3 regions of the Pseudoxanthomonas sp. F11 genome follow, and region 1 is predicted to be linked to each of the others. Evidence: predicted binding sites of a transcription regulator. Region 1 holds the regulator's gene; each other region holds the start of a gene.
What was found. Region 1 encodes FliA, which starts transcription of late flagellar genes. Its sites were predicted from a motif close to TAAAGTTTNNCNNNCNNNGGCCGATAA; they were not measured.
Positions count from the first base shown of each region.

Region 2: the regulator FliA is predicted to act here: its motif matches at 2,604-2,630, upstream of V8246_RS14695 (chemotaxis protein).
Region 3: the regulator FliA is predicted to act here: its motif matches at 1,977-2,003, upstream of V8246_RS10335 (GGDEF domain-containing protein).

Region 1 covers NZ_JBANLZ010000006.1:181,262-185,238, reverse strand. Annotated here, with positions in the region: gene V8246_RS16915 (chemotaxis protein CheA) at 1-565, opposite strand, end outside; gene V8246_RS16910 (hypothetical protein) at 593-736, opposite strand; gene V8246_RS16905 (protein phosphatase CheZ) at 773-1,390, opposite strand; gene cheY (chemotaxis response regulator CheY) at 1,390-1,770, opposite strand; gene V8246_RS16895 (RNA polymerase sigma factor FliA) at 1,966-2,718, opposite strand; partial or broken gene V8246_RS16890 (MinD/ParA family protein) at 2,715-3,527, opposite strand; gene flhF (flagellar biosynthesis protein FlhF) at 3,583-3,977, opposite strand, start outside.
Region 2 covers NZ_JBANLZ010000004.1:398,986-402,962, reverse strand. Annotated here, with positions in the region: gene V8246_RS14715 (ATP-binding protein) at 1-159, opposite strand, end outside; gene V8246_RS14710 (flagellar protein FlgN) at 348-692, opposite strand; gene flgM (flagellar biosynthesis anti-sigma factor FlgM) at 698-1,006, opposite strand; gene flgA (flagellar basal body P-ring formation chaperone FlgA) at 1,173-1,820, opposite strand; gene V8246_RS14695 (chemotaxis protein) at 2,638-3,591, shown strand; gene flgB (flagellar basal body rod protein FlgB) at 3,788-3,977, shown strand, end outside.
Region 3 covers NZ_JBANLZ010000002.1:962,137-966,113, reverse strand. Annotated here, with positions in the region: gene rpsB (30S ribosomal protein S2) at 1-795, shown strand, start outside; gene tsf (translation elongation factor Ts) at 992-1,870, shown strand; gene V8246_RS10335 (GGDEF domain-containing protein) at 2,080-3,573, shown strand; gene V8246_RS10330 (AIM24 family protein) at 3,584-3,977, opposite strand, start outside.

The sequences.
Region 1 (3,977 bases):
GCCTGGGTGCGGGTTGTGGACGGGGCGACGGTGCGGGCGAGGGTGCCGCCACCGTCGTCGGCACGCCGTCGCCGTGCAATTGGTCCAGCAGCGCTTCGAACTCGTCGTCGGAGATCAGGTCGCCGCCCGACGTGGCGGCAGCGCCCGCTGCGGGCATCGCTGCCGGTTTCGGTGCAGGTGCGGGATGGCCTTGCACGTCGAACTGGTCGATCAGGATCTGCGGCGCATGCGGCGGGTCTTCGCCGGCACCGATGGCATCCAGCATCTGCTGCAGCCAGTCCAGCGACTGCTGGGCGGCATCGAAATGCAGCGGCTCCAGGGTCGCCTGGCCGGCGCGCACCAGGCCCAGGGTCTCTTCGGCGGCATGGCACAGGTTGACCATGGGCTGGATGCCGAGGAAGCCGGCGCCGCCTTTCAGCGTGTGGAAGCCACGGAACACCGCATTGAGCTGCTCGCTGTCGGACGGGTCCTGTTCCAGCGTGACCAGCTGTTCGCCCAGCCGGTCGAGGATTTCCTGCGCTTCGATCAGGAAGTCGGCGGCGATTTCAGGGGTGACGGCGGACATGGGCGGGGCGGGTACCGGAACGGGCGATCAGCGGGAGGAATCGAGCAGGCGCATCGCGTGGGCGTGACGGCGGCGCAGGATGCGGCCGGCGATGACATCGCAGACCAGCAGCACGCCCACGAACAGCAGGACGACGGGATGGCGGGGGCGGCGGTCGGCGGAATCGGTCATGGCGGGTCTCCGGTGCCGCGTCGCGCGTCCGCCGGGCTACAGGCCCAGGCCGGACAGCAGGTCGTCGGCGTCGTCCTGCGAGAAGGCATTGCGGTCAAGACCAGCAACGGCCGGGCCGGCGAGTTCTGAACCCTTGTCGCTGTTTTTTTCCGGCGGCGGCAGGCCCAGCGCGCCAAAGCCTTCATGCACGCGCCGCACGATGCCGGCCACCCGGCGGATGATCTGGCCGGTGAGGTCCTGGTAGCTCTGCGCCAGCGCCATCTCGGACAGGCCCTTGCCGATGCGGTCCACCAACGCAGCCTGTTCGGGCGACAGATCGGTGCCCTTCAATTGCGTGGCGTAGCCGCGGCACTGTTCGGCCAGATCCAGCGTCGTGTGGCTGGCCTGTTCGGTCATCTCGACCACGTGGTCCAGGCGCGCGCAGGCGTCGTCGAGCTCGCCGGCACCGGTGGGGGGCAGTTCGCCCAGGGTCTGCGCCAGTTCGCGCGCCAGTCGCCCCAGGCCCTGCATCATGGGCTGGGTGCGCCAGGCCGCGATCGCGTCCAGTTCCTGGCGCCAGCCGGCTTCGTCGCCCTGTTCCAGGGCGTCGAGCGCGTGCTGCAGCTTCTCCACCAGGGCGGCGCGGGCGGTACCCACATCGGCGACGGCATTCATCAGGCGGCCGCTCCCAGACGCTCGAAGATCTTGCCCAGCTTCTCTTCCAGCGTCTGCGCGGTGAAGGGCTTGATGATGTAGCCGTTCACGCCGTTCTGCGCGGCTTCGATGATCTGCTCGCGCTTGGCTTCGGCGGTGACCATCAGCACCGGCAGGGTCTTGAAGCGGTCGTCGGCGCGAATGGCCTTCAGCAGTTCGATGCCGGTCATGCCCGGCATGTTCCAGTCGGTGACCACGAAATCGAAGCTGCCCTGCGCCAGCGCGGTCAGCGCGGTGCTGCCGTCGTCGGCCTCGGCGGTGTTCGTATAGCCCAGGTCGTTGAGCAGGTTCTTGATGATGCGGCGCATGGTGGAGAAATCGTCCACGATCAGGATGCGCATGTTCTTGTTGGTCACGGGTGCTCCGGTGCTGCGTGGACGGTGGGTCTGGTGGCGATATCGGCCGGGGTAGGGAAAGGTTTAGGGAGCCAGCGACGTCGCCTTTGTAGGAGCGCCCTCGGGCCCGATGCTTTTCCCAGGAATTCGAGCAAGAGCATCGCGCCCGGGGGCGCTCCTACAGGTATGCATCGTCCGGGGTCACTCGTCGTCGCCCAGCCCCGCGTCCGCCTTCTCGAACACCTGCAGGCGGCCGCGCAGGCGCACCATGGCCTGGCCGTGGATCTGGCAGACGCGCGATTCGCTGACGCCGAGCACCGCACCGATCTCCTTCAGGTTGAGCTCCTGCTCGTAGTACATCGACAGCACCAGTTGTTCGCGCTCGGGCAACTGGCCGATCGCCTTGACCAGCTGCTGGCGGAACTCGCTGCGTTCCAGGTGCTGCTGCGGCGACGGACCGCCGGTGCGCGCGGTGTTGGGTTCGCCATGGTCGTCGATGTGCGATTCCAGGCTCAGCACCTGGCCGCGCGCCGCGTCCTCCATCAGGCGCAGGTATTCGGGCAGCGGCATGTCCATGGCGCTGGCCACTTCGGTGGCGATGGCGGCACGGCCGGTGCGCTGCTCGATCTCGCGCACGGTGGCGGCGGCCTGGCGGGCGCGGCGGTGCACCGAGCGCGGGACCCAGTCGCCGCGGCGGATCTCGTCGATCATCGAGCCGCGGATGCGGATGGATGCGTAGGTCTCGAACGAGGCTCCCTGTTCGGCGTCGTAGCTGCGCGAGGCTTCCAGCAGGCCGATCATGCCGGCCTGGATCAGATCGTCGATCTCCACGCTGGCCGGCAGGCGGGCAGCCAGATGGTGGGCGATGCGGCGCACCAGGTCGGCATGCTGGGCGATGACGTCGTTGGCGGCGGTGCGCTGCACCGCGCGGTACTGGGCGGCGGCGGTGTTCATGCGGCCACCCCGCGCTGGATCAGGCGTTCCACGAAGAACTCCACGTTGCCGCGGGCGCCGACCGGGGGTTGCCAGCGCGCCGTGGTGCGGGCGATCTCGGCGATCGCGCGCGCCGACGGGCTGCCCGGATAGGCCTTCACCACCGCCTGCTGGCGCTGCACGGCGCGGCGCAGCCAGTCGTCCTGCGGCACGGCGCCCAGGTAGTGCAGGGCCACGTCGCCGAGGAAGCGTTCGCAGACACGCGCGAGCTTCTCGTACAGTTTCCGGCCTTCGTTGGGGTCGCGCACCATGTTGGCGATCACGTGCACGCGGTCCAGCCCGCGTTCGCGCGCCAGCACCTTGATCAGGGCGTAGGCGTCGGTGATCGAGGCCGGCTCGTCGCAGACCACCACCACGGTGTCCTGCGCGGCCTGGCAGAAGGTCAGCACGCTGTCGGTGATGCCGGCGGCGGTATCGACCACCATCACGTCGAGCGCGCGCTGCAGTTCGGAGAACACATGGACCAGGCCCACGTGTTCGGCGGGCGTCAGTTCGGCCATGTGGCGGAAACCCGACGACGCCGGCACCACCATCAGGCCCTCGGGGCCCTCCAGCAGCACGTCTTCCAGCTGGCAGCGGCCGGCGACCAGGTCGGCCAGGGTGAACTTCGGCGACAGGCCCAGCAGCACGTCCACGTTGGCCAGGCCCAGGTCGGCGTCCATCAGCAGCGTGCGCTTGCCCATTTCGGCCAGGGACACGGCCAGGTTCACGGATACGTTGGTCTTGCCCACGCCGCCCTTGCCGCCGGTCACGGCGATGACGCGCACCGGATGGAAGGCGCCGGGCAGGGGAGGCGTGCTGCGGGGGTTGGTCTGCAGCAGGGGGTCAGGCGACATGGGTGGCCTCGGTCGAGCAGGGTTCGTCGGCTTCGCGGCGCAGCTGGTCCAGCCGCAGCACGAGGTGGGCGCTGTTGGCGCGATGGAGGTCGTCGGGCACGCGCTGGCCGTCGGTCACCCAGGCCATCGGTAGCTGGTGGTCCACGACCACTGACAGCGCACTGCCCAGGCGACCGGTTTCGTCCAGCTTGGTCAGCACCACGCCCTGCGGCTGCACGGTGTTGAAGCGGCGGACGACTTCGTCCAGGTCGGCGAAATGGGAATTGGCCGGCAGGCAGAGCAGGGTCTGCACCTGGCCGGACGCCCGCAGCCAGTTGAGCTGGCCCACCAGGTTGCGGTCGCGCTGGCCCAGGCCGGCGGTGTCGATCAGCACCAGCTTGTAGT
Region 2 (3,977 bases), on a different contig from region 1:
CCAGCGGCCATCGGCGCGTGCCGTGGCGATCGCATCCGCCGGCAGCAGCCGGGCAAGCGCGGCCAGCGCATCGTGTTCGTCGTTCACCAACGCCAGCGCGGCGGCGTTCGCATGGAGGGGGCGCGCATCGCCGCGACAGAGGAGGTAGCCGTCATCCATCAGTTCGGCCAGCGCCTTCAGGTCGGCGAACGTCGGTATGTCTTCCGACGCACAGGCGTGGGGGAAGGGATTCGGGGATGGGGCGGTGGCCACGGACGCATCGGACGGCGGCGACGGGGCGCCAGTATCCGGCGCGCCTTGGGCAGCGGCAAGGTGCGATGTCGCAGTTTGCGGATCGGGCACCGGGCTCAGGCGACCGCGAGCGGGCGCGGGGCGGACAGCGTGGACGTCTGTCCCTGCGCATCGTAGGCGCCGCTGCTTTCGGCGCGGCCGAGATGGCGCAGGGCCCAATTCACTTCTCGCCGGCGGCGCGCCAGCAGGATGCCGTTGGCATGGTTCATTTCGGCCAGTTCGGTCAGGCGCCCCTGCAGTTCGTCGGGGAAACCGTAGCCCGCGGCGGCCGCTTCCAGCGCGCGCAGCGCATCCAGCTTTTCCTGGGTGCACCGCACCAGGCCTTCCACGTCATGTTCGACGATGGCGCGACGCTCCTCTTCCAGGGCCGCGGACAGTCGCTGGAGGGGGGCGTGCGTCATCGTGATCAGCCGCCGAGCTGGTCTTCCAGGCCGAGCATGCCGTCGGCGATGGCTTCGGCGTTGATCGTGTACGTGCCGGCCTGCAGCGCTTCGCGCACGGCCTGCACGCGGGCGTGGTCGATGGCCGGCGCGGTGGACAGCTCGCGCTGCATCGCCTGCAGGCTGGTGGCCTCACCGGTCAGGCGCAGGCTGTCGCCGCCGGCGCTGGCTTCCACCGGCCGCGAACGTTCGGCACCCGCCGGCGCGACACGGCCGCCTACGGGGCCCGTGGTGCGTACGGCGGCAGGGGGAGTGCCTTCGATTTTCTGGCTCATGTTGGTTCACCTGTAACAGGGTTCATCGAGGTTATCGGCTGGGACCACGCCAACTTTAGTGACGGATTCCACAATTCCGCTGAAGGCCGGATGGTCGACGGCTTTTCCACCCAGCGTTGGTATCGGCGCCCCGACGGACAACTTGAGGGGCCATTGAGATTTCTTTTCAACGGCTGACCCAGACGTCGCCGCCCGGCCCCACCACGCCCTGCACCACGCGGTGGGACGAGAGGTTTTCCACGGTCACCCGTTCGTTCTCGCCGGCATCGCCCAGCGCCTTGCCGACCACGCGCACCTCCACCCCGCCGCGGCGGGACACCAGCGCGACGTTGTCGCCCCGGCGGATCAGGCGCTGGGCCACCAGGTCGGTCGCCGACAGCACGGCACCGGCCGACAAGGTGCGGCGCGCGACGCGACCGACGGCCTGGGCAGGATCGGCCACGGCCGCACCGACGATGCGTGAGGCATCGCGGGTTTCGGGAATGAAAGCATCGGCGGTGATCGTTTCGCCCGGTGCGATGCCGCGGCTCAGCACCAGTACCGTCTGGCTGCGGCGTACGCGCACCGGCACGAACAGGCGCCAGCCATCGGGACAGCCGACCTCCACGCTGTTGCTGGCCTGGACACGTGCGACCAGCGCGGCGCCACAGCGCGGCAGGCGCAGGGCGGGATCGAGCGTGGCCTCGGCTTCACTGCCGGCAGGCAAGGCGCCGAGAGCGGCGGCCTTGATGCTGTCGACCGGCTGGAAGTCCGCGGCCAGCACGGCGCATGCGGTCAGACCGCCGATCAGGGCGGTGGTGAGGCGCAGCAGCATGGGCGGGCTCCGTCGGTTCATCGGCGGGGAGGTTGCAAGGGATGTGCCAGCAGTGACCCCTCTCCCTGCGGCGACCGAAGGAAGTCCCTGTGGGAGAGAGGGGTTGGGGTGAGGGGCAACGAAGCCCGTCCCGGTCGATCAAAGGCAGTCTCGCAACCTGCACCATTCAGTCGACGCGCTCACTGCGAACGTGCAATGCGATTGAATCCTTCCGAGTGGGTCAGTGCTAGGTCGGGCTTGGCGCCGCTCGCCGCGGGGGCCCTACTTTTCTTTGCTTGTGCAAAGAAAAGTAGGCAAAAGAAACACCCCCCGGCGGTCCGCCCGCCGCACGCGGCGGGTTCGCATTCACGACGGGAATTTTCGGCCAGGGCATCCTGCCCTGGCCGAAAACGGCGCACATCCATGTGCGCCGCCCTGCGGGTTTTACCCGCCGTGACTGCCGGACCTAAGGGGCCCCAGAAGCCCGCACGGACAAATCCGGCACGCACGCCGTTGCCCTGGCTCTTCGGGTTCCCCATGAGGCACGGCGAGCGGGCCGGGTAAAACCCGGAGGGCGCCGTCATGGATGACGGCGTTTCCGTACGGCACAGGGATGTGCCATACGGAAATTCCCGGCCCGCTCGCGGACCCGGAGCGAAGCGCAGGGCGTGCCGCCTGGGGCGTGTTTCTTTGGTTCCTTTCTTTGCACGAGCAAAGAGGTGTTTCTCAACAGCCGAATGGCTGGTCAAGGAACGCCCCCGCGGCGAGCGGCACCATGCCAGGCCGCACGAATGGCACCTGCGCTCAAGACCCCCACCCCACGGCCGATATGCTGGACATGACCCAGGACCTGCTCAACCGCATCGACCAGCGCACCCGCCTGGCCGGCCACAACCGCCTCGCCCTGCTGCTGTTCCGCCTGGGCGGGCGTCAGCTTTTTGGCGTCAACGTCTTCAAGGTGCAGGAAGTCCTGCGCCGGCCCGGCCTGTTCCAGCTGCCCGGACTACCCAGCGAATTCGTCGGCGTGGCCGACGTGCGCGGGCGCTCGGTGCCGGTGCTGGACCTGGGCCTGAGCATCCGCCACCCCGAGCGCGACCCCGACCCCGAGAACGCCCCCAACTACCTGGTGGTGACCGAGTTCAACCGCTCCGTGCAGGGCTTCCTGGTCAGCGGCGTGGAGCGCATCGTCAACATCGCGGTGGAAGACATCCACCCGCCGCCGGAGCTGGGCGCGGAGAACAGCTACCTGACCGCCGTGACGCGCTTCCAGGGCGAGCTGATCCAGGTGATCGACGTGGAAAGCGTGCTGGCCGACATCTGCCAGTCGCGCATGGACGCCACGCTGGCCCCGGAGATGGCCCTGCCTGCCGGTGCGCCGCCGATGCAGGTGCTGGTGGTGGACGATTCACGCGTGGCGCGCTCGCAGATCCGCAGTGTGCTGGAGCAGTTGGGCGTCACCGCCACCCTGCTCTCCGACGGCCGTCAGGCTCTGGACCACCTCTTGCAGGTGCACGCCGCCGGCGAGAACCCGGCCGAGCGCTACGCCATGGTCATCTCCGACATCGAGATGCCCGCCATGGACGGCTACACCCTGACGACGGAAATCCGGCGCCATCCAGGCCTGGCCGGCCTGTACGTGCTGCTGCACACCTCGCTGTCGGGCGTGTTCAACAACGCCATGGTCGAACGGGTCGGCGCCAACGCCTTCGTGGCCAAGTACAGCCCGCATGAGCTGGCCGAGCATGTGCTGTTCCGGCTGAACCAGGTGGCCGCGGCGCAAATGGCAGCCTGATCGTCGTCCCAGCGAACGCTGGGACCCATGTGCTCTTCGCCTAGAAGAGAGAAGGGGTAAAGGGCAGGTTCAAGATGGATCCCGGCCTTCGCCGGGATGACGGCACGGGGATCCCTATCCCTGCCTGGGCGGATGTTCGCCCGGTTCTGGCACACGCCTTGCAGCATCCCCGGCAACGGTCTGCCGGAGCGGTGCCATGTCCAACCCCATCTCCAACTATCTGGGTGTCCATGCCGCGGCGCTGCCGCTGCGCGAGCAGCGCATGCAGCTGATCGCCAGTAACCTGTCCAACGCGGACACGCCCAATTTCAAGGCCAAGGACCTCGACTTCCAGGCCGCCCTGGAGCAGGCCGCCGCCAGGGCCGCGCCCCTGCAGACCACCCACG
Region 3 (3,977 bases), on a different contig from region 1:
GTCACCATGCGCCAGATGCTGGAAGCCGGCGTCCATTTCGGCCACCAGACCCGCTACTGGAACCCCAAGATGGCGCCGTACATCTTCGGTGCCCGCGGCAAGATCCACATCATCAACCTCGAGAAGACCGTTCCGCTGTTCAACGACGCGATGAACTTCATCTCGGGCGTGGCCCAGAAGCGCGGCACCATCCTGTTCCTGGGCACCAAGCGCAGCGCGCGCGAGGCCGTGAAGGAAGAGGCCGAGCGTTGCGGCATGCCGTACATGACCCAGCGCTGGCTGGGCGGCACGCTGACCAACTTCGCCACCGTGAAGAAGTCGGTCGCCCGCCTGAAGGAACTGGAAGCCGCCGAAACCGACGGCACGTTCGAGAAGCTGGTCAAGCACGAAGTGCTGGGCCTGCGCCGCGAGCGCGAGAAGCTGCTGGCCTCGCTGGGCGGCATCAAGGAAATGAACCGCCTGCCGGACGCCCTGTTCGTCATCGACATCGGCCATGAAGACATCGCCATCAAGGAAGCCAAGAAGCTCGGCATCCCGGTGGTCGCGGTGGTCGACTCCAACTACGACCCGGCCCTGGTCGACTACGCCATCCCCGGCAACGATGACGCTATCCGCGCCGTGCAGCTGTACGCCCGTGCCGCCGCCGACGCCGTGCTGGAAGGCAAGGCCGCTGCGCCGAACGCCGCCGTTGTGCGCGAGGAAGAGTTCGCCGAAGGCGGCGACGACAAGGGCGCCCGTCGCGCGCCGGCCAAGAAGGCCTCCGGCAAGAAGTCCGACGAAGCCGCCGCCGAGTAATCCGGCTGCAACGCCGCCGCGCCATGCTGCGCGGCGGCCCATGTTCTTCCTTCTCCCCCGGGAGAAGGTGCCCGAAGGGCGGATGAGGGTACGGGCAGCACGTTGACGCTCAGGGCGTCGCGATCCCACCGGACCCCCTCCCCAACCCCTCTCCCGACGGGAGAGGGGCTTTGCCAATCCAAACAGAGGTAATCCCGTGGAAATCACCGCTTCCCTGGTCAAGGAACTGCGCGAGCGCACCGGCGCCGGCATGATGGAGTGCAAGAAGGCGCTCACCGAGAACAACGCCGACATCGACGCCGCCGCCGAGTGGCTGCGCAAGTCGGGCCTGGCCAAGGCCGACAAGAAGGCCGACCGCGTCACCGCCGAAGGCCGCATCGCCGTGGCCCAGGACGGCGGCAAGGCCGTGCTGGTCGAGATCAATTCCGAGACCGACTTCGTCGCCAAGGACGCCAACTTCATCGCCTTCACCGACGCCGTGGCCCAGGCCGCGCTGACCGCCGGCGCTACCGATGTCGAGGCGCTGAAGTCGGCCAAGCTGCCCTCCGGCGAGACCGTCGAGGAAGCCCGTGCCGCCGCCATCGCCAAGCTGGGCGAGAACATGCAGATCCGTCGCCTGGTCGCCATCGACAGCGCCGACAACGTCGCGGCCTACGTGCACGGCGGCAAGATCGGCGTGCTGGTCGAGGTCAAGGGTGGCGACGCCGACCTGGCCCGTGGCCTGGCCATGCACATCGCTGCGATGAACCCCCCGCACAACAAGGCCGCCGACGTGCCGGCCGAGTTCGTGGCGAAGGAGAAGGAGATCGAGCTGGCCAAGATGTCGGACAAGGACAAGGCCAAGCCGGCCGACATCCTGGAGAAGATCATCTCGGGCAAGATCAACAAGATCATCAACGAGGTCACGCTGTACGGCCAGCCGTACGTGCTGGACAGCGACAAGTCGGTCGAGCAGGTGGTCAAGGCCGCCGGCGCCGACGTGGTCGGCTTCCAGCGCCTGGTGGTCGGCGAAGGCATCGAGAAGGTGGTGGAAGACTACGCCGCCGAAGTGATGAAGCAGGCCGGCCTGGCGTAAGCCGCAAGCCGATCCGCTGCGAACCGGAAAAGCCGCGGGAAACCGCGGCTTTTCCGTTTCCGGGCACTCCTCCGGCCGCATCGTGCGGCCGCTCGTCGCAGCCACCTAAAGTTTGCGCGTGAGGCGCCGACACTGGTTACAAAGGTGACACTTCGTCACGCTTTGCTGGCATGCTGCCGGTCACTCTCTCACGCCCAGCGCGCGCCCGGATGCGTCCCGAACTCGAAACCCAGTTGCTGAACTGCCGCAACCTGCCCAGTCCGCCCGGGGTGGCGCTGCGCATCATCGAGCTGGCGCAGGATCCGGACGTGGTAATGGCCACGGCCGCCGACACCATCGGCCTGGACGCGGCGCTCAGCGCGCGCATGCTGCGCATCGCCAACTCACCGCTGTACGCCAGCCGACGCCGCGTGGAGAACCTGTCACAGGCGCTCACCGTACTGGGCCTCAACGCCACGCTGACCCTCGCCCTGGGCTTCTCCCTGGCGCACTGCGGCCCGGGCAGCCATCCGGTGGCCCGCGAGCGCGTCTGGCGCCGCAGCGTGATCGCCGCGCTGGCGTCGCGGCTGCTCGGCCAGCATGCCGGCCTGCGCAAGGCGGAAGAACTGATGCTGGCCGGCCTGCTGCAGGACATCGGCATGCTGGCCCTGCTGGAAGTGCTGGGCGAGGACTACGCGCGGCTGGTCGAACGCGCCGCCGACAACGCCGAGCTGCTGGCGGCCGAGCGCGAATGGCTGGGATGCGACCACGCCACGGTCGGCGGCTGGCTGGCACGGCAGTGGAACCTGCCGGCGCTGTTGCGCGAGGCGATCCTGGAAAGCGAAGCGCCCGCGTCCGATACCCCCTTCAACGCCTGCGTGGCGGTCTCCGGCCACGTCGCCGACATCTGGCTGGCCGGTGCCGACGCATCGCGCAGCGAACACGCCCACCGCGATGCCGCGATGCAGGCGGCGACGCGCCTGGGACTGGACTATGCGTCCTACCTGGCGCTGACCGAGGAAATGGTGTCCTCCCTGCCCGAAGTCTGCGCGATGTTCGACGTACCGCCCGCGCCGCCCGCCCGCATCCAGGCCCTGCTGGACCAGGCGCGCGAACTGCTGGTGGTGCGCAACCTGCGCGAGATCCAGGAAGCCGCACGTGCGCGCAAGGAAGCCGACGAACACGAGGACCGCGCGCGCCGCCTCGCCGAAGAGGTCCGCCGCGACCCCCTGACCGGCGTGTACAACCGCAGCCAGCTGGAAGAGGTGCTGGAGAAGGAATTCGATGCCGCCACCCGCCACGGCTGGCCGTTGTCGATCGCCTTCATCGACCTGGACGACTTCAAGCAGGTCAACGACCGCTGGGGCCATCTGGTCGGCGACGAGGTGCTGCGCAACTTCGCCAAGGCCCTGCTGCGTCACGTGCGCAGCAGCGACATCGTCGCCCGCTACGGCGGCGAGGAATTCCTGGTGGTGCTGCCGGGCATCGGCGAGGACGCCGCCGCGCAGGTCGTGCGCCGCATCCTGTCGGAAGTCTCGGGCGTGGCGATGGCCGACGTGGGCGGACAGCCCCTGCACATCACCTTCTCCGCCGGCCTGGCCACGCAGGGCGCGCTGGAGCAGTTCCGCCACGTCGACGACCTGCTGCGCGCGGCGGACGAGGCGCTGTACGGTGCCAAGCGCGAAGGCCGCAACCGCGTCTCGGTCGGCGCCATGGGCGCCTGACGCACGCCGGCTACGGCCGCGGCTGCAACGCCACCTCTTCGTACGGCTGCACCACCACCCAGCCCTCGCCGGCGAAGCGCAATTGGATGCTCTCGCCCGATCCGCGCCCCATCAGCGTGCCCAGCGAGATGTCGGTGATGATCTCGGGGGCCAGGCCACCGGACCACGCCACGGTCGCATTGGGATCGGTGAACACCGGGCCGGTCTGCGCGTTCACCGGCAGCGTCAGCGGCTCATAGTGCGAGGTGATGGCGACGATGCCGTGCCCGCTCAGCCGCACGTTGAACAGGCCGCCCGACAGCATGCCGGCCACCTTGCGCATCATGGTGATGCGGCTCTCGATGCCCGATTCCACGGCCAGCACGTCGTTGCCGTTGACGAAGATGGATTCGCCGGCCAGGCGC